3 regions of the Pseudarthrobacter sp. H2 genome follow, and region 2 is predicted to be linked to each of the others. Evidence: riboswitches for the same ligand, from Rfam matches in the RefSeq annotation. Region 2 holds a riboswitch; each other region holds the start of a gene.
The links. Region 2 has a riboswitch for cyclic di-AMP ahead of ACQCSZ_RS17530 (hypothetical protein). Riboswitches for the same ligand answer to the same signal wherever they lie in the genome.
Positions count from the first base shown of each region.

Region 1: linked by a shared signal. The riboswitch ahead of ACQCSZ_RS15805 (NlpC/P60 family protein) and the one ahead of ACQCSZ_RS17530 (hypothetical protein) in region 2 are both predicted to bind cyclic di-AMP.
Region 3: linked by a shared signal. The riboswitch ahead of ACQCSZ_RS07480 (hypothetical protein) and the one ahead of ACQCSZ_RS17530 (hypothetical protein) in region 2 are both predicted to bind cyclic di-AMP.

Region 1 covers NZ_CP189594.1:3,385,830-3,391,845, forward strand. Annotated here, with positions in the region: gene mobA (molybdenum cofactor guanylyltransferase) at 1-365, opposite strand, end outside; gene ACQCSZ_RS15800 (HNH endonuclease) at 458-958, opposite strand; gene ACQCSZ_RS15805 (NlpC/P60 family protein) at 1,219-1,965, opposite strand; cyclic di-AMP (ydaO/yuaA leader) riboswitch at 2,274-2,433, opposite strand; gene ACQCSZ_RS15810 (M23 family metallopeptidase) at 2,583-3,389, opposite strand; cyclic di-AMP (ydaO/yuaA leader) riboswitch at 3,394-3,605, opposite strand; gene ACQCSZ_RS15815 (metal-dependent transcriptional regulator) at 3,753-4,448, opposite strand; gene serC (phosphoserine transaminase) at 4,776-5,906, shown strand; gene ACQCSZ_RS15825 (MFS transporter) at 5,931-6,016, opposite strand, start outside.
Region 2 covers NZ_CP189594.1:3,780,432-3,786,447, forward strand. Annotated here, with positions in the region: gene ACQCSZ_RS17515 (hypothetical protein) at 1-186, opposite strand, end outside; gene ACQCSZ_RS17520 (response regulator transcription factor) at 430-1,170, shown strand; gene ACQCSZ_RS17525 (HAMP domain-containing sensor histidine kinase) at 1,174-2,781, shown strand; cyclic di-AMP (ydaO/yuaA leader) riboswitch at 2,927-3,084, shown strand; gene ACQCSZ_RS17530 (hypothetical protein) at 3,083-3,904, shown strand; gene ACQCSZ_RS17535 (hypothetical protein) at 4,079-4,549, shown strand; gene ACQCSZ_RS17540 (IS30 family transposase) at 5,286-6,016, shown strand, end outside.
Region 3 covers NZ_CP189594.1:1,572,864-1,578,879, forward strand. Annotated here, with positions in the region: gene ACQCSZ_RS07460 (DNA alkylation repair protein) at 1-279, shown strand, start outside; gene ACQCSZ_RS07465 (cation:proton antiporter) at 303-1,460, opposite strand; gene ACQCSZ_RS07470 (hypothetical protein) at 1,457-1,894, opposite strand; gene ACQCSZ_RS07475 (hypothetical protein) at 1,943-2,197, opposite strand; cyclic di-AMP (ydaO/yuaA leader) riboswitch at 2,399-2,565, shown strand; gene ACQCSZ_RS07480 (hypothetical protein) at 2,570-3,298, shown strand; gene ACQCSZ_RS07485 (sensor histidine kinase) at 3,441-4,484, opposite strand; gene ACQCSZ_RS07490 (response regulator transcription factor) at 4,477-5,166, opposite strand; gene ACQCSZ_RS07495 (DedA family protein) at 5,168-5,929, opposite strand; gene ACQCSZ_RS07500 (phosphatase PAP2 family protein) at 5,940-6,016, opposite strand, start outside.

The sequences.
Region 1 (6,016 bases), 390 kb from region 2:
GCGTCGTCCACGGCTGCGGCGAGCGACCGCACCGCCGTGTCCACGCGCGGCATGTCGCACGCCAGGACGAGGGTCAGGGGTGCCGGGCCCGCGGCGCGGCGGGCGGCATAGTCCTGTTCCAGGGCGGAGAGCCCGGCGGCGATGGCTGCGGCCGGACCCGCGAACGGCGGGTCCTCCCGGCAGTTCAGCACGCCGGCCGGCAGCGTCCCCGGGTCCGGGCCGACGACGGCGATCGCCTGTGCGCCGCGGGCCGCCTGCAGCGCGAGATCGAGGAGGGTGGCGCCGTCGTACCGGAGTCCGGCTTTGGGCGCGCCGCCTAAACGGGAGGACCGCCCCCCGGCGAGAATAACCGCATCAAATTCCACCGGCCCAGCCTAGCCCGGCCACGGGCCGGACGGGTGCGCCCCTCCGGCTGTGCTCGTCCGGCTGCGCCGGTGCGCCCTTCCGGGGGCCGGTTTCAGGCCGCGGATTCCGGCAGCAGAAAGGGATCCCAGTCCGGCGCCGGCTTTTCGAGTTCCTTGATCTGCCACCTCGTGCCCTTCGGCGGCGCCGGGACAAAGCCCAGTTTCCAGCCCATTTCCGCCGGGGTGTGGTCCCCCTTGGCATTGTTGCAGCGCAGGCAGGCGGCCACGAGGTTTTCCCACGAGTCCGCCCCGCCCCGGGACTTCGGGTGGACATGGTCCACCGTGTGGGCGCCCTTCCCGCAATAGGCGCAGCGCTGCCCGTCCCGGCGGAGCACACCGCGCCGGCTGACCGCCGTTATCGTGTTGTAGCGGGGCCTGATGTAGCGGTGCAGGAGAATGACCGAGGGCCGGCCCAGTATGTCCTGGGGCCCGACGACGGGCTCCTCCCCTTCGGCCACCACACTGGCCTTTCCGGTCAACACAAGAACAAGCGCCCGGCGGAAGGTAACAACCGCCAGGGGTTCATATCCAGCATTCAGAACGAGCGTGCGCATGCACATACCTCTTCACGGCCGCACCCGCCAGGGGCACGAGGGCCGGCTGCCCTCTGCATGGTCGGGCTATGGATCGACACCACAAGAGTAAACACTCAGGTGCCGTATCACCGAATTTTTTCGGCCGCCCCGGTCCGTGATCCGGGAAATTCATTCCCCGGCAATGCAAAGAACCCCTGCCGCAGGGGCAGGGGTCCTCTTCAAATCTTGAGCTGATCCAGCCTGTTGAGGCCGGGTTGCAGCTGGGTTGAGCCTGCGGCCTAGCCGCCGACGCGGATGAAGACCGGGCCCGAGCCGACGTTGACGGTCTGCAGGGACGTGGTTCCACCGTTCCAGCCGCCGTGGACGGCCATGCCGTTGCCGACGTAAACAGCGATGTGGGCCATGCCCGCGCCACCGTTCTGGTAGTAGGCGAGGTCGCCCGGCTGTGCCTCGGCGGCGCTCACGGTACGGCCCAGGGACAGGTAACCTGCCGGCCAGCCGTGGAAGTTGACGCCAGCCGCAGCCAGGGCGTTCGTGACCAGCGCGGTGCAGTCCTGCGAAACGCCGATCTGTGCGTAGGCTGCAGCAGCGACGGTTGCGCCGCTGCCGATGCCGGCCGGTGCCAGCGCGGAGCCCGCGGCTGCGAGCTGGGTGCCACCGGTCGCAGCGGCGCCGGTCGAGTCCTGGACCTTGACCACGGGCTTGGCGGCCTCGACGACGGGAGCCGGCGAAGTGGACACGGCCGGCTTCTCGTAGGAGATCGCAATCGTGGAAGCAGCGGAAATCGTTGCCGGCGCAGCCGACTGGACGTCCAGGGCGGAAGCGGAGGTGGATTCGCGCTGAACGTTGGTCTCGGCAGCGTTGGCTGCGATACCGCTGGTCAGGACCAGACCGGATGCGGCAGCGATGACGGCCGCCTGGCGGCCCATGCCGCCGGCGTTGTCGCCGACAGCCTTGGCGATGACAGCAAGCGAGTTGGTCTTGGTGACCTCGGCGCGGTGCCGTGCGATTGCACGAGTAGTCATGAAGTTCTCTCTTTCGTGATCCTTGGATCGCGCCTTTTGGGCGCGAACAGAGGACGCTCCGGCATCTTGGGGGTACGCCGGATCGCCCCGAATGGGTTACTTAGCGAAGGGTGTACTGCGAAGACGCGCCAAAAGCGGGAACTGCATGCAGGTGCTTGGCCTGCGGGCCGGTCTCAGTAGAGATCGAGACGGCGGTGTGAGCTCCAATCCGGGCGCCGGCAAGGGCAGCACGGGACTTGGATTTCAGCGGGCTCGTACGAGCCGCGCCAGCGCGGTGGCGCGCAGCATTGTGGCGTGAAGTCACGAAAGTAGCCTCTCCCAATGCCTGCGAGGTGAGCTGTCGGATTCGGATGGGAGTCACCCGGCCACGCTGCTTCCTTCGGAAGCTTTGCGACTTAACCCCAAGGCCTTCTTGCGAAGACCAAAATTGGTTCCCCCGCCCCTGCCAGACGATGTCATGCGAACGGACCTTGAGCGGTGGCAGAGTTAGGCAATCCACTCAAGAGCGCCAACTCCGGAGGAGTTGGCGTACCTCATACGGTACAGGAGTCCGGATTCAATGTCACATTCAGATCACGGCGTGTCAGAGGAATTCGAGAGTAATCCATCGGCTTGGCCTAGAGCCAGCCCAGCGGGTCAACGACGTCGCCGTTGACCATCACTTCGAAGTGGAGGTGGCAGCCGGTGGAGGCGCCGGTGGTGCCGCTCATCGCAATGATGTCGTCTCGGGAGACCTTCTGGCCGACATGGACGGAGGACGAGGACAAGTGGTTGTAGGTGGTCTCCAGGCCGTTGCCGTGGTCGATCACGATGCGGTTTCCGCCGCCGTAAGGGTGCCAGCCCGAGAACGTCACGGTGCCGCTGGCCGCTGCGTGGACTGCCGTTCCGCACTGGGCCGCATAGTCCTGGCCCCGGTGGAACTCGCCGGCGCCGCCCGTGATCGGGCTGACGCGGTAGCCGAAGGGCGAGGCCGTGACCATCTGCTCCAGCGGGGCGCCGAGGGTGCCGGCCGACGCGGCGCGTGTGATGGTGCCGACGGACTGGGCACTCAGGAGCTGCTTGAGTTTTCCGTCCGGATCGCCCTTGGTGCTGACGGCCGTGCGGCTGAAATCGATCTTGGCGGCGGCGGCGGTCACGTCCGGCTGGGCTGCGGCGGGAGTTCCGGGGCCGGTGGCCATCACCGGGCCGGTGGCGGGGAGCGCGACCGTCAGGACCAGGCCCGTGGCGGCGAGGGCGATCCCTGCCTTCTGCCCCACACCGCTGGCGGCGGCGAAGTCCGTTACCTGGCGGAACGGACTTCGGCGGCCCCGGCGTTCATCACGCTGCGCGTCCCGCGGGCGGGCGGCCTGCAGGGCCGCTGCCGGACGCGGCTCCGGAGCGGGACCGGTCGCACGGCGACGGCCCCTGGTGGTCTGGGTGGTCAAGAACGGTTCCTCTCTGGATAGCCTGCGAAGTTAGCTGTCGGATTCGGGTCAGAGAGATCAAAGACCCGGCCCGCCAGGGCAAGCATCCAGGCACAGAGGCATCCCGGGGGTCCTCGGTGGAGTGTGCATGCTGCTGACGGACTTCACCCCGAGACTGTTGGAAAAACAGCCGGAAATGGTTCCCCCGCCCCTGCCAGCAGGTGACTCTGCGACTGATCCGCTGGCAGGGCTCGGCTTCGGATCAGGTAACGCTTTGGTATCGGTAGTGGCCTTAACTATAGGCGATTAAACCGACCGGTAATAACTCCGTGATCTTCGACATGCACAACTCACGGGACGTCCCATGTCCGGCAGCCCCGGAGGTCAGCCGACCGTCACAAACACATGGGCGGCCACCTCAGGCGGCAGCTCCAGGGCACCCTCGATGTCCGGCACGCGGACCGAAATATACTCTCCCACCCGTTCCAAGGAGACCCGGGCGCCCGGTCTGATTCCGCCTTCATCGAGCTGGACCAGCAGTTCAGGCTCCACCTGGATCGGCTCGGCCAGGCGGTTGACGGTGATCCGCGAGCCCGCGCCGTAGCCGGCCATGGCTTCCAGCAGGTTCACCACCCCGTCGGTGCGGGCCTTGGACGGCAGGCCGCCGAGCTCGGCAAGCCCGGGGATCGGATTTCCGTACGGGGAGACAGTCGGGTGGTTGAGCAGGTCGAAGATGCGCCGCTCGACGCGTTCACTCATCACATGTTCCCACCGGCACGCTTCCTCGTGGACGTAGGCCCAGTCGAGGCCGATCACGTCGGCAAGCAGGCGTTCGGCGAGGCGATGCTTGCGCATGACTTCGATGGCGCGTTTCCGGCCCGTTTCCGTCAGCTCAAGGTGCCGGTCGCCGGAAACGACGACGAGGCCGTCGCGCTCCATGCGCCCGATGGTCTGGGAGACGGTGGGCCCGGAGTGGCGGAGCCGTTCGGCGATGCGGGCGCGGAGCGCGATGATGTTCTCTTCTTCAAGTTCCAGAATGGTCCGAAGATACATCTCGGTGGTATCAATCAGATCCGTCATTCAGCTCAGCTCCTCGAGCGCCGTCCGTGCGTCATTCCCACCGTACCGCGTGCAGGATGCGCCTTGGCGGGGTCCGCCGTACGTTCGCAGGACAGCTTAGCCTATTTTGAATTACTCTGGATAATCTTCCGGGCGGCTGGCTCGGCCGGCGTAGGCGCAGGCACGGGTTCCGGGCGGCTCCCAATGACCGGACTATGACGGGGCCTTTCCCGTGAGTTCCCGCGAGCCCGGAACAGTCAGGCAGAATGAAAGGGAGGCTTCGCTTCAGCCATCCTGCCAAGCCACCTCCCGCACCACGCTACGAACCAGCCGAAAATTGGAGCCACTGTGAGCGACACCAGCATCACGATCCCCGCAAACCTCCTGCCCCAGGACGGACGGTTCGGCGCCGGACCGTCCAAGGTCCGTCCGGAACAGATGCAGGCCCTCTCCGCGGCGTCGGCCACGCTGCTGGGAACCTCCCACCGCCAGGCGCCGGTCAAGAACCTGGTCGGCTCCATCCGGAACGGGCTCAGCGGGTTCTTCCGCGCCCCGGAAGGCTACGAGGTGGTCCTGGGCGTCGGCGGCTCCACCGCATTCTGGGACATCGCCAGCTTCGGCCTCGTCGAGAACAAGGCGCAGCACCTGTCCTTCGGCGAGTTCGGCTCAAAGTTCGCCTCAGCCACCAACAAGGCACCCTTCCTGGCCGCGTCCTCCATCATCACGTCCGAGCCCGGCACGCGTCCCGCCGCCCGGGCGGAGGCCGGCGTCGACGTCTACGCGTGGCCCCAGAACGAGACGTCGACCGGTGTTGCCGCTCCCGTGAAGCGGGTGGCCGGGGCCGATGAAGGATCGCTCGTGCTGGTGGACGCCACGTCCGCCGCCGGCGGCCTGGACGTGGATGTGGCCGAAGCCGACGTCTACTACTTCGCGCCGCAGAAGAACTTCGCTTCCGACGGCGGCCTGTGGCTCGGCCTGTTCTCCCCGGCAGCGCTGGAGCGTGCCGCCCGGATCAAGGCCGGCGACCGCTGGATCCCGGATTTCCTGGACCTCCAGACGGCCATCGACAACTCGCGGCTGAACCAGACCTACAACACCCCGGCGCTGGCCACCCTGGTCACCCTGGACGCCCAGGTGCAGTGGCTCAACGCCAGCGGCGGACTGGACTTCGCCGCCGCCCGGACCGCGGACTCCGCCGGCCGGATCTACCGCTGGGCCGAGGCCTCCGAGTACGCGACGCCGTTCGTGGCCAGGGCCGAGGACCGGTCCAACGTCATCGCCACGATCGACTTCGACGAATCGATCGACGCAGCCGCCATCGCCAAGGTGCTCCGTGCCAACGGCGTCGTGGACACCGAGCCGTACCGCAAGCTCGGCCGCAACCAGCTGCGCATCGCCACCTTCGTGGCGATCGAACCGGACGACGTGTCCGCGCTGCTGGAGTGCATCGATTTCGTGGTGGCCGAGCTCAAGAGGTAGCTGTCCACGAGCCGGCGCTGGGCGTCAGTGCTCGACGGCGTCGTCCGGGTTTCCTGCCCGGGCGGCGCCGTTCCCGTTCTTGTCGGTATCTGTGCCGGCGCCTGTGCCGG
Region 2 (6,016 bases):
CGGACTTCCCCGTCGAGGTACCCCCGCCGCGCCCCGGCCCTGGGCCGGCCCGGCCAAATCCTGCGGCGGTGCGCCCCAACCGGGGGCACCCGAACCGGGGGCACCCGAACCGGGCGCACCCCACCCGGGCGCCGCGGCGCCGTCCGGGGTGGTTTCCGGCACGGGCCCGGGCTGCTGTCCGCTCATGGCGTTCTCCTTCAATGGGGACGGAATCGAGGTCCCCATCAGGGTGCTGGGCAATCCTGTGCCTGCGCTGTGCGGCTCACCAGCCGTGGCTGTGACCTGCCGGCCGCCGCGAAAGGCCGCCGGTGCACCGGCTGCCGGCTCAGCAGATGCCCGCGGATGCACCCAGCTCGCTACGCTGGGATTCACAGGCGCCGCACAGGATCCGCAAAGCCGCACCTAACGCCCAGAACAGAGAGTTGTCCCATGGCCACTTCACACTCCATGACCAACAACCTTCCCCAGCTCACGCATCCGGACGGCTCGCCCATCCGCGCGCTGGTCGTGGACGACGAGCCCAGCCTGTCCGAGCTCATGAGCATGGGCCTGCGGATGGCAGGCTGGTCCGTGGCCGTCGCCGCCGACGGTCCCGAGGCGGTCAAGCTTGCCAAGGAGTTCCGCCCGGACGTGCTGGTGCTCGACGTCATGCTTCCCGGGTTCGACGGCGTGGAGCTGCTGGGCAGGATCCGCGCCTTCGCGCCGGAGGTGCCCGCCCTGTTCCTGACCGCCAAGGACGCCGTGCAGGACAAGATCACCGGCCTGGCCGCCGGCGGGGATGACTACGTCACCAAGCCGTTCAGCATGGAGGAAGTACTGCTGCGCCTGCACCGGCTGGTGCAGCGCTCCGGTGTCGCCGCCATGGACACCGCGGAACTCGTCGTCGGGGACCTCGTCCTCAACGTCGACACCCGGGAAGTCACGCGGGCCGGCGCGGAACTGCACCTCACGGCCACGCAGTTCGAACTGCTGCGCTACCTCATGGAGAACCCCAAGCGCGTCATCAGCAAGGCCCAGATCCTGGACCGGGTCTGGGACTATGACTTCGGCGGACAGGCCAACATCGTCGAGCTGTACATCTCCTACCTGCGCAAGAAGGTCGACGCCAACCACACGCCCATGATCCATACGGTGCGCGGGGCCGGGTATGTCCTGAAGCCGGCAGAGTAGCCGGTGCCCACCCTCTCCGGCGCCAGCCGCCCCCCGGGCCGAGACTGGCGCAACCCCTCCACCTGGCATCTGCGCACCCGTCTGGTCCTCGTTGCGATGGCCCTGCTCGTGGCCATCTGCGGCGCTGTCGGACTGTTCAGCTATGCCTCCATGGACCTCTTCCTCACCCGTCAGCTCGACACCCAGCTTGACCAGGCCTCCGGCCGCGCGCGGGAATTCGGCCGTCCGGCCCCGGGAAACACCGGGGTCGGCCGGCCGGATCCCCTCGAGGCGCGGGGCCAGGGCATCGGCACCCTCAACGCCCGGATCCTGGGCGGCGCGGTCAGCAGCGCCGGTTTCCTTGCCGAGGACGCCACCCGGAAGGGCCTGTCCCCCGACGACGGCCATGCCCTCCTCGCCCTGACGCCCAACGGCATCCCCGTGGACCGCACTCTCTCCGCCGGCGCCTACCGGCTGACCGCCGTGCAGGCACCCTACGGTGACGTGATCGTCACCGGGCTGCCGCTGGCCGACAAGCAGAACACCCTGACCTCACTGGTCTGGACCATGGTGGTGGTCTCCGCCGGCGGCCTCGTGCTGATCGGCCTCGCCGGGACCGCGCTGATCCGGCGGACCATGAAACCGCTTGAGCAGCTGTCCGAGGTGGCCACCAAGGTGTCCCGCCTCCCGCTCGACGCCGGCGAGGTGGCACTCGCGGTGCGGGTCCCGGCGTCGGCCGCCCATCCCGGAACGGAAGTGGGCAGCGTGGGCTACGCGCTGAACCAGATGCTGGAGAACGTCTCCAACGCGCTCGAGGCGCGGCAGGTCAGCGAGATGAAGGTGCGCCAGTTCGTGGCCGACGCCTCGCACGAGCTGCGCACCCCGCTGACCGCCATCCGCGGCTACACCGAGCTGATGCGGATGACCGAGCATTTCACGCCGGACGGGGAAAGATCCCTCGCGCGGGTGCAGAGCCAGTCCGTGCGGATGACCACCCTGGTGGAGGATCTGCTGCTGCTGGCGCGGCTGGACGAGGGCCAGCCGCTGAAGCTCAGCGACGTCGACCTCACGCAGCTGGCGATCGAGAGCGTCAGCGACGAGAAGGTCATGGCCCCGGACCGTGTCTGGCAACTGGAGCTCCCGGAAGAACCGGTGGTGGTGCGCGGCGATGCGACCCAGCTCCACCAGGTGCTGGCCAACCTGCTCTCGAATGCGCGCAAGCACACCACGCCCGGGACCACGGTGGTCACCGGCGTGATGCGTTCGGCGGACGGCAGCGCCGTGCTGACGGTGATGGACAACGGCAGCGGGATCGCGCCCGAGTTCATCGGCCGGGTCTTTGCCCGCTTCGCGCGGGCAGACGCGGCGCGGAAGAACCCGGCGGTCACGACGGCGGCACCCGCCAGGGCGGAGGCGGCCATCACGGCCGGGGCGCCGGGGAAGACGGCCGCGATGCCTGCCGGCGGGCCCCCTGCCACCGCGGTCTCGCCCACCGCCGAGGGGACCAGCGGGCTGGGGCTGTCCATCGTGCAGTCGATCGCGGAGGCCCACGGAGGTACCGTCGAGGTCACCTCCCGGCCGGGCCGCACGGAGTTCGCCGTGCGCTTTCCGCCGGCCCCGCCAGGCGGTTAACGAAAGCGCGGCGGGCGCAAGCCGACGCACCGCCGTCGTGGTTCCTGTTATCAAAATGTGACTTAAGCTCCCGGCTCCTGTACCGTTTTTAGGGTGCGGCCGCCATTGGGGCCGCATATCCGGACGGACGCCAAACTCTGCCGCTTCCCGGATTCCGCTGGACCAGGCAGAGGTGGGGAACCCAGGTCCCGGGCATTTTGCACGCATGCGCCCTTGGGGTGAAGCCGACACGTGAAATTCCGTGCGGCCGGACTTCCCATCCGAACCCGACAGCTAACTCCGCCGGCGTTGAGAGGCGATTATGACTGAATCCAAGGTACAAACGCGCCCCGAGGGCGCCTTACCCAAATCCCGTTCCACCCACTCGCGCCACCGCGCCGAACCGGCCCGGCCCGCTTCAGCACTGTCCCGTTTTGCCGCCGGAATCGGCTCCACCGGCCGCCGCGCTGCCGTCGTCACCGCGGCCGCCTGCGTGGTGCTGGTCGGAGTCAGCGCTGCCGTCCAGGCCTCCGACACCGCCGCCCCGAACGCCGGCACTCTGGCCTCCGAGGCGTCCCCCACGGCCGCAAATCCGCTGCCGAAGCTCAACTTCGAGAAGGCCCAGATCGCGGCGCAGCCTGCCACCGCAGCCGGAGGCAGCATCGCTCCCCAGTCCTCCGAAGTGAAGCCCGCGGAAACGCCGGCACCGGCACCGGTTCCAGCGGCGGCCCCTGCACCAGAACCGGCGGCGGCCCCGGCTCCGGCTCCTGCTCCGGCTCCCGCAGTGGCCCCGGCTCCCGCAGTGGCCCCGGCTCCCGCACCCCCTGTTGCCGTCGATGACCCCGCCGGGGCGCAGGCCTACGCCGCCGCCCAGCTCCCCGCCTACGGCTGGGCCGCCGGCGAGATGCAGTGCCTGACGAAGCTCTGGACCAAGGAGTCCGACTGGAAGACCACCGCCACCAACGCCAGCAGCGGCGCCTACGGTGTGGTCCAGTCCCTGCCGGCCGAAAAGATGGCGAGCGCCGGCGCTGACTATATGACGAACTACCGGACCCAGATCAACTGGGGCCTGGACTACGTCAAGGACCGCTACGGCTCCCCCTGCGGCGCGCTGAACTTCCACTACGCCCACAACTGGTACTAAGCCGGCAACAGCCAGCCGCTCAACCCGAGGCCCCGGATCCCCGTGATCCGGGGCCTCGGGTTTTCGCTTCCAAGGTTTTTGCAAGGTCCTGGAGGGAAGCTGGGGCACCGCCGCCTTCAATCGTCTTCCACGCGGCGCGCCCACTCCGGGCACAAAAAATCTAGGGAGCACAACATGAAAAAATGGGTAATTTCGACGGCTCTTGTTGCTGCGGCCCTCGCAGGAGCCAGCCCGGCCGCTGCGGCGCCACCGGAAGGGAAGGGCCCGCCGACGCCACCTGTTCCGGCTTCGGGGACCTTGACCAATTGCGGCTTTCCCGTCGACATACAGCTCACCGGTAAGGTCAAGAACATCACGAAGCCCAACGGCATAGTCATCAGCACGTCACCGGGCCTGAAGATAACACTGACGGCCAACGGCAAGACTCTCAATTACGTCATCACCGGCGTCAGCCGCTATGAATTCCTGAGCGACAGGATCGAAGTCACTTCCACGGGAAGGAACCTGCTCCTCCTCCCCTCCCCTGACGGCCTTTACCTGACGACCGGCAACGTCAACTATGCCCTCAACCTGGATTTCACGGAGTTGAGAAGATTCTCCGGATCGGGCACTGCAACCAACATCTGCCCGCTGCTCGCGCCCTGACGAAGTAGACCGCGGCGGCGGTGCACTTCCTTTAAGCCGAAGTTACGTCTGGCATGACGTGCGGAATCCCCGCGTTCTTCAGTTCTAGCGGTCGTTGCAACACCCCAGATTTTCGGGAGTTGCAACGACCTTGCCGTCTTCAAATCAAGAATCTTCTTTAAAGGGAAAATCGGGTCCTCCGCCCACGCCGTCACAGAAGAACACCTACAGGCGGTACTCGCAGGCCGAGAAGGATGAATTCTTCGCTGTGCTGGAGCGGCTGGAGTGTGCCGCCGCGGCGGCCAGAGAGCTCGGATTCAAGGCGGCAACGTGCCGCAAGTGGGTCCGGCAAGCAGGGATCCACCTCAAGTCGGGTGTGAAGGGTTCGGAACCCCGCCGGGAGTATACGCAGGCTCAGAAGGACGAGTTCTTCACGCTCCTGGACCGCCTCGGGAACGTCTCGGCTGCGGCTTCAGAGCTGGGGCTGAGCACCGCCGCCTGCTACGCCTGGGTCCACGAGACCGGAGCATTGCCTAAACGGGCAAGGAAGATCAAGGGGCCCAACCGGAAATACTCGCAGGCCCAGAAAGCCGAATTCTTCACTGTCCTGGATAGTGTCGGCAGCGTCACCGAAGCGGCCAGGCAGCTCGGCCTGAGCAAAGATACGTGTCATAACTGGGCCAAGGCCGCCGGCATCCGCAGTGTCCGCGTGACGGTGGGAAAACGCGAGGAGTTCTTCCGCCTGCGCGCAGCCGGGGTGGGCCGGCGTGAAGCAACAGCGGCCGTCGGTGTTGACCGTAAAACGGCCTTCATGTGGGATAACGGCATAGTCCAGGCCAAGGGGAAACTTGTTTACCCTGAGCCCGCTGCCGTCGACTATAAACGGGAGGTGACTACTGCGATTGCGCCTCCCGAGGCCACCGGCGGAACAACGAATGTTTCGATTCCCCAAACGGCACTGGAGAAGGTGATCGATCCCCGGTACCTGTCGCTGCGGGACCGCGAGAGGATCCGGGACATGAAGTCCCAGGGCTCCTCCATCAGGGCCGTGGCAGCGGCCCTGGGGCGCTCCCCGTCCTCGATCAGCCGCGAGGTTTCCCGCAACAGCCACCCGGTGCTCGGCTACCAGCCCTACGGCGCCCAGCGGGCCGCCGTGGCGCGCCGGTCGCGGCCCAAAACCAGTAAGCTGAGCGGCAACCGGCGGCTGCGGGATTTCGTGAAGGGCAAGCTGCTCACCCGGTGCTCGCCCGAACAGATCTCCCACTTGCTGATCAAGGATTTCCCCGATGACGAGCAGATGCGCGTGAGCCACGAAACGATCTACCAGGCCCTCTATCTCCAGGCCCGTGGCGGGCTCAAGCGCGAGGTCAAGGACGCCCTGCGCACCGGGCGCACCCGCCGCAAGGCCCACAAGAACCCGGAGGAACGCACCAGCCGCTTCCGGGACCCGATGATCAATATTTCCGAACGCCCGCCCGAGGTCGAAGA
Region 3 (6,016 bases), 2.2 Mb from region 2:
CTCGACACGCTGGGCAGGGTGCGGGCGGACGGCGTGCTGGACCGGTGGGTGCGGGAGCCCGACGCCTGGCTGCGCCGTGCCGCCCTGCTGTCCCCGCTCCTGGCGTTCGGGGCGGGGGCGGGGGACTGGGACGGCTTCGTCCGCCGTGCCCGGGCTGTCCTCGCGGAGCCGCCGGAGCAAGGGCGCGACGGCGCGGTGGTCCGGGAGGCGATCTCCCGGGTGCTCCAGGATCTGGCGACGAAAAGACCGGAGCTCCAGTTCCCGTCCGCGGACGTGTGACGCGGGGAGAGTGACGCAAGAGTTCAGTGTTTACCGTGACCGGCGGGCACCGGCTGGGCGAATGACTTCGCCGCACGGGATCCTGCCATGGCGGTCGCGGCTATCGTGACGAGGGCTCCCAGGAGCAGGGCGGCGTCCTCTCCGGGCAGCAGTACGTGCAGTTGGGTGCCGATGCTTGCCGCCGCGACCGGTACGCCCAGTTGCGCAGCCGAGAGAACTCCCAGCGGCAGGGGGAGCCCCAGCGCCCTCAAGCCGGCGTGGAGCAGGACCGTGCCAATCCCCAGGGACAGGCCCAACGCGATCATGTCCGGGTGGCCGGCGAGGTCGCGGAGGTTCAGGGAGGCGCCGAGCCAGACCAAGAAGACCGGCCCCAGGAAACCGTCGCTGACGGCGAAAAGCTGGCGGGCCAGCCGTCTGGGTTCGCCGACCGCGGCCACCACCAGGCCAAAGGAAAAGCCTGCCAGCATCACTGACACGTGTCCGAAGGTGGCCACCCCCGCCAGCGCGAAGAGCAGGGACAGCTGGACCCTGAGCTCCAGGGCAAACTTGCGGTCTTCCGAGAGCTGGTGCACGCGCTGGCGGGTGCCGCTGCGCTCCGCCGAGCGCAGGACGAAAAAGAGCACAGCGGCGCACGCCGCCACCGCGAGTGCTCCCAGCGCGGCGCGGCCGGCGTTCGGCGGATCCACGGCCAGCGGCAGCGCCACGATGCAGGCGATGTCGGCGATGGCCACCTGTGCTGTCATGGCCACCACGGACGGCCCGCCCAGACGCAGGGAATCAACAATCGGGAGGACCAAGGCAGCGGACGAGGACGCCAGCAATACCACGTACAGGGGAGCGTGCCCTGTGCCGAAAGCCAAGCCCATCCCGGTTCCGATGACGGCAGCCGCGATCGCCGCAGCGATGGCCTGGCCGAAGCCCTTACCGAGAGCGGAGCGGATCTGCGGATCCCTGAGCGGCACATGGGATCCTGCCACGAACATCATCAGGGCAAAACCCATGTTCGCCAGAAGGCTGAACGTGGGATCTTCCGAATCGACCAGGGAAAGCCCCGTCCGCCCGATCACGATGCCTGCCAGCAGCTCGCCCAGGACCACCGGCAGCCGCCAGCGCACCGGCAGGGCGAGCAGGGGGCCGGCGAGGGCGACGGCGGCGATCAGCGCCAGGGACAGGAACGTCACCGCGCGCCCGGCCTGGCCGGAACCTGGGTCCCCGGATCGGCCAGTTTGACGGGGATGGGCGTGTTCTCGTCCGTCAGATAGGACGCGCAGACCCGGTGGTACCCGTCCGCGATCTGCGCTGCGACGCCGGCGTTCATGTTTCCCCGGACCAGCAGCACCGGGGACAGCTTTTTTCCGGTGGCGATCTTGGCCAGATCCGCGGCGACGTGGGCGTTTTGCGGCGTAAGGAGCGGCAGCCCGGAGGCGCGCAGAATGTCTTTCGCGAGCTGGTGCGTCACCGGGGCGTTGCGCATGGACTGCACGATTAGGGCTGCATTGATGGCGTCGGTCAGCAGCGCAAGGTATCTCTCCGCGGCCGGGTAGTCATGCTCCTCGGGCTCCGGGAGCCAGATAACTGATGCCGCGTCATCACTTTTCCTGGAGTCTTTGGCCATGGAATGAGCCTAATCCCGTCCCGTCCAACAAGCGCTCGACCGCAGGCTTTACCCGCCGGGCCGGCGTTCCACCACTGCGTAGGCCCTGCCGTCGAGGAACTCCCAGTCCGTGACCACCATGAACCCCAGGGCGTCCACCCGGTCGTTGAGGACGTGGACGTCAAAGCCGCCGTCCCGGGGTTCGGCGTCCCACGTCCCTACGCGGACTTCCTTTCCCTCCAGGATCAACAGCTCGGTATTGACGTCAAAGTCCTCCTGCGGCTGACTGCTCAGCTGACAGATGGCGACACAGGGGCTGGTCATGTCGGGCCTCCGCTTCGGGGACAGGCTGATGGCATCATCATATGCCTGGGGCCCTACCATCCCGAGAGGGAACGGCCGGCCAGAACCGCCCGGCCGTTACCTGAATGTGACAATGGGCCGTCTTCCCCGTACGGTGGATAAGTGCCTGTTGTCTCCGATACGGGCACTCCCCAGCCGATTGCCTAACTCTGCCGCGGCCCGGGGCATCTCGTACCAAACGTCCGGCAGAGACGGGGAAACCACTTTTGATCTGCTGTTACGCAGGTCTTGGGGTGAAGCCGCACGGCCCGCAACTGCGGGCCCGAGTGCGGCCGGGTGCCTCCCATCCGAATCCGACAGCTCACCTCGCAGGCATTGGGAGAGGCTACATTCATGTCTTCAAGCACGACCAATTCCAACCGCTTCACCACCCGCACCAAGCGCAACGCCGGCATCATCGGCCGCCAGGCCGCCGTCATCGCCGCCGCCTCCGGTCTCGTCCTCAGCGGCGCCATGGCCGCCAACGCCGCAGAGGTGCCCGCGGAACGCAACCCGGTGCCGGCGTCGTCCGTTGACGTCAAGGGCCAGCTCGGCGCGCCCCTTACCGCCGATGCCGGCGTGCAGATCAGCTTCGAGCGTCCGGCTGTGGCCTCCACGCCGGCTCCGGTCATCGAACAGCCCAAGCCCGTGGCAGCCGCTGCTCCTGCCGCCGTCGTGGCCCAGGCCCCCGCAGCTCCCAAGGCCGCGGTGAACGTCCAGGCAGCACCGGCCCCCGCCGCTGCTCCGGCAGCTGCTCCTGCCGCCGCCGGACGAGGCGCGGCCATGCTCGCCGCGGCCTACGGCCAGCTGGGCATCACGCAGGACTGCACCGCCATGGTGGAGAAGGCGCTCGGCGCCGCCGGCAAGCCGGTCGGTGACCTCGGCCCCCAGCAGTTCCTGAGCCAGGGCACCGTTGTGGCAACGCCCGCCCCCGGTGACATGGTGGTCCAGAGCGGCCACGTGGGCATCTACGCCGGCAACGGCCAGGTCATCAGCGGCGGCATGAACTACGTCAACGCCACCGTGGTCCACCCGCTGTCCTGGCTGACCGCCACCGGCGGTGTGACCTTCGTCCGCGCCTAAGCGACCGAGGCAAAGCTCCTGAGCCAACGCGCCTGAGCCCTGTGGATGAAGCCCGGTGATCAGCTGCCTTGGGGGCGGCTGATTGCGGGCTGGGGCGCGGCCCGTCGCGTGGGCCGGGCATTAGCCCACCACGGCCCATGACTCAGCCCGCAGCCAGCGGAAGCGCAAGCTTCATCGTGGTTCCCTCCGGGCCGGTCCGGGTTACCTCGACGGTGCCGCCGGCGGCGGTGGCGATCTCGCGGACCAGGGCCAGGCCGATGCCGAAGCTTCTTTGGCCCCCGGATCCATCCGCGCCGGGGGTCCTGACGAACCGGTCAAAGACCCGGGCCTGGTCCACACCCGTGATCCCGGATCCCGTGTCCGCCACGGTGATCACGGCGTGATTCTTTTCCACCGCCGTGCTGATGGTGACCCGCCCGCCGGGCGGGGTGTGGGCCAGGGCGTTGTCCGCCAAGGCGAGCACCGCCCGCCGCACGGAGCTCCGTTCGATCCGGGCCAGCGCCCGGCCGCCGTCGGGCGGCCCTGCGGAGGACCCCGCGGCCAGGCCCCCGGAAGACCCCGCGGTAACGGCAAGCCGGATGTCCTGCCGCGCCGCGAGCTCCTGGAGGCTTTCGGTGACGGACGCGGCGACGTCGGCCAGGTCCACCGGTTCCTTTGGGGGATCCGGTGTCGAGCCGGTCGCCGCCAGGAGCAGTTCGTTGACGATCCCCGTGAGTGTTGCCGCATCCTCCCGGATCCTGCCCAGGGCCTGGCCTGGTTTGGAGTCCGGCGCCGCGTCGCGCTGGGCGAGCTGGATGCGCGCGTCCAGGATGGCCAGGGGCGTGCGCAGCTCATGGCTGGCATCCTGGACGAACCGCCGCTGCAGGGCCAGCGCTTCGCCCAGCGGCCGGATGGCGCTGCGCGCACTGAACCACCCCACGATGCCGGCGAGCGCGACGCCTGCCACTCCGGCGATGACCATGGCCTCGACCAGGTCTTTGGAGTCGAGATAGGTATAGGCCGGCCCCGCCGCTGCGCCAGGCAGATCCGGGTGCGCCAGCTTGTTCACCAGATAGATGGTCGCGGCGGCGAGGAGGCAGAGGACCAACACGGCGCAGGCCGCGCTGATCCGCAAGGCGACCTTGAGCGAGGCCCTGCGCAGGGTTTCCTGGTCCGCTTCGCCAGCCGGCCGCGTCCGCCTATTCAAGGGCGTCGCCGATCTGGTAGCCGACGCCGTGGACCGTGCGCACCACGGTCCTGGAGATCTTCCGGCGGAGGTGGTGGACGTAGGTGTCGATCACGCCAGGCTGGTCGGTGGGGTGGAAATGCCGGCCGAGCAGTTCCTCCCGGGTAAAAACCCGGCCGGGTTCCGCGGCCAGGGCCCCGAGCAGTTCGCCCTCCTTCGCGGTGAGGGACACCAGCCGCCCGTAAACGGAGCGCACCGAGCGCGACGCCGGATCGAGTTCCCAGTCGCCGATGCTCACCGGCGTCGAGGCCGGGGTCGAAGCCGGGGCGAAGGTGCGCGTCAGGGCGCGCAGGCGCGCCGCCAGCTCGCCGGCGTCGAACGGCTTGGTCACGTAGTCATTGGCGCCCGCGTCCAGGCCCGTGACCTTCTCAGAGGTATCCCCGTGCGCCGTCAGAACCAGGATGGGCGTGGAAATCCCCTTAGCCCGCAACGCCTTGATCAGGGTGACACCGTCCATCACGGGCAAGCCGCGGTCGATCACCATGACGTCCCAGGCCTGGGTCAGCGCCAGGTGCAGTCCGTCCTGGCCGTTGGCGGCAAGCCGGATCCGGTAGTCCGGCTCCAGCAGCTCGGCGATGAGCGGCCCCAGGACGGCGTCGTCCTCCACCAGGAGCAGGGCCGGCCGGCCGTCAGCGGTAGTCATGTCAGCTATTCTTCCGTGCCAGGCCCTCCGCCGGCATGCCGTCCGCCGTGTCGTAGGGGAGGCCAGCGGTGTTTCGGGCGGGTTCGTTGGGGTCATCAACGCCGGAGACCCGGTTCCGGCGCCGGCGTTTGAGGAGCTGGACACCCCACGGCAGGACCGAGATGAGGACCATGACCACGGCGATGACGTCGATGTTCTTGGCGACGATCTCAAAATGCCCCAGCCACGTGCCCAGCAGGGTCACGGACACACTCCACGCCAGGGCCCCGACAATGTTCCAGAGCGCGAAGGACCTGTACCCGTAGCGGGCGATGCCGGCGCTCAACGGCGCAAACGTCCGGACCATGGGCACGAAACGGGCCAGCACGACGGCGGCCCCGCCGTGACGGCGGAAGAAGTCCTCGGTGGTGGCCAGGTGGGCTGTCTTCAGGATCCGGGCATCGTCCTTGAACCATCTGCGGCCGAACTTCCGTCCCAGCAGGTAGCCGACCTGGTCGCCCGCTATGGCGGCCAGGGTGACGACGCCGATCAGCACCGGCAGCGTCAGCTGCAGCTGCTGATGCAGGAGGCCGGCGGTGAAGAGCAGCGAATCCCCGGGCAGGAAGGGGAACAGCACACCGGATTCGATGAACACCATCAGTCCGATGACGCCGAGCGCCGCCGGGCCGAGGCCCTCGAGCAGGCTCGCCGGGTCAAGGAGCGAGGGGGTTCCGGCCGCGGCGGAGAGGACCGGAGCCAGTCCTGAAGCGTAAATGCTGTGCATGGCCACTTCCTTAGGGTCGGGTGGATCGAATGGATGCTGCGGACGGCAGGCGGTCCAGAATGCGGGGAGTGAATCGGTTCCACAGCC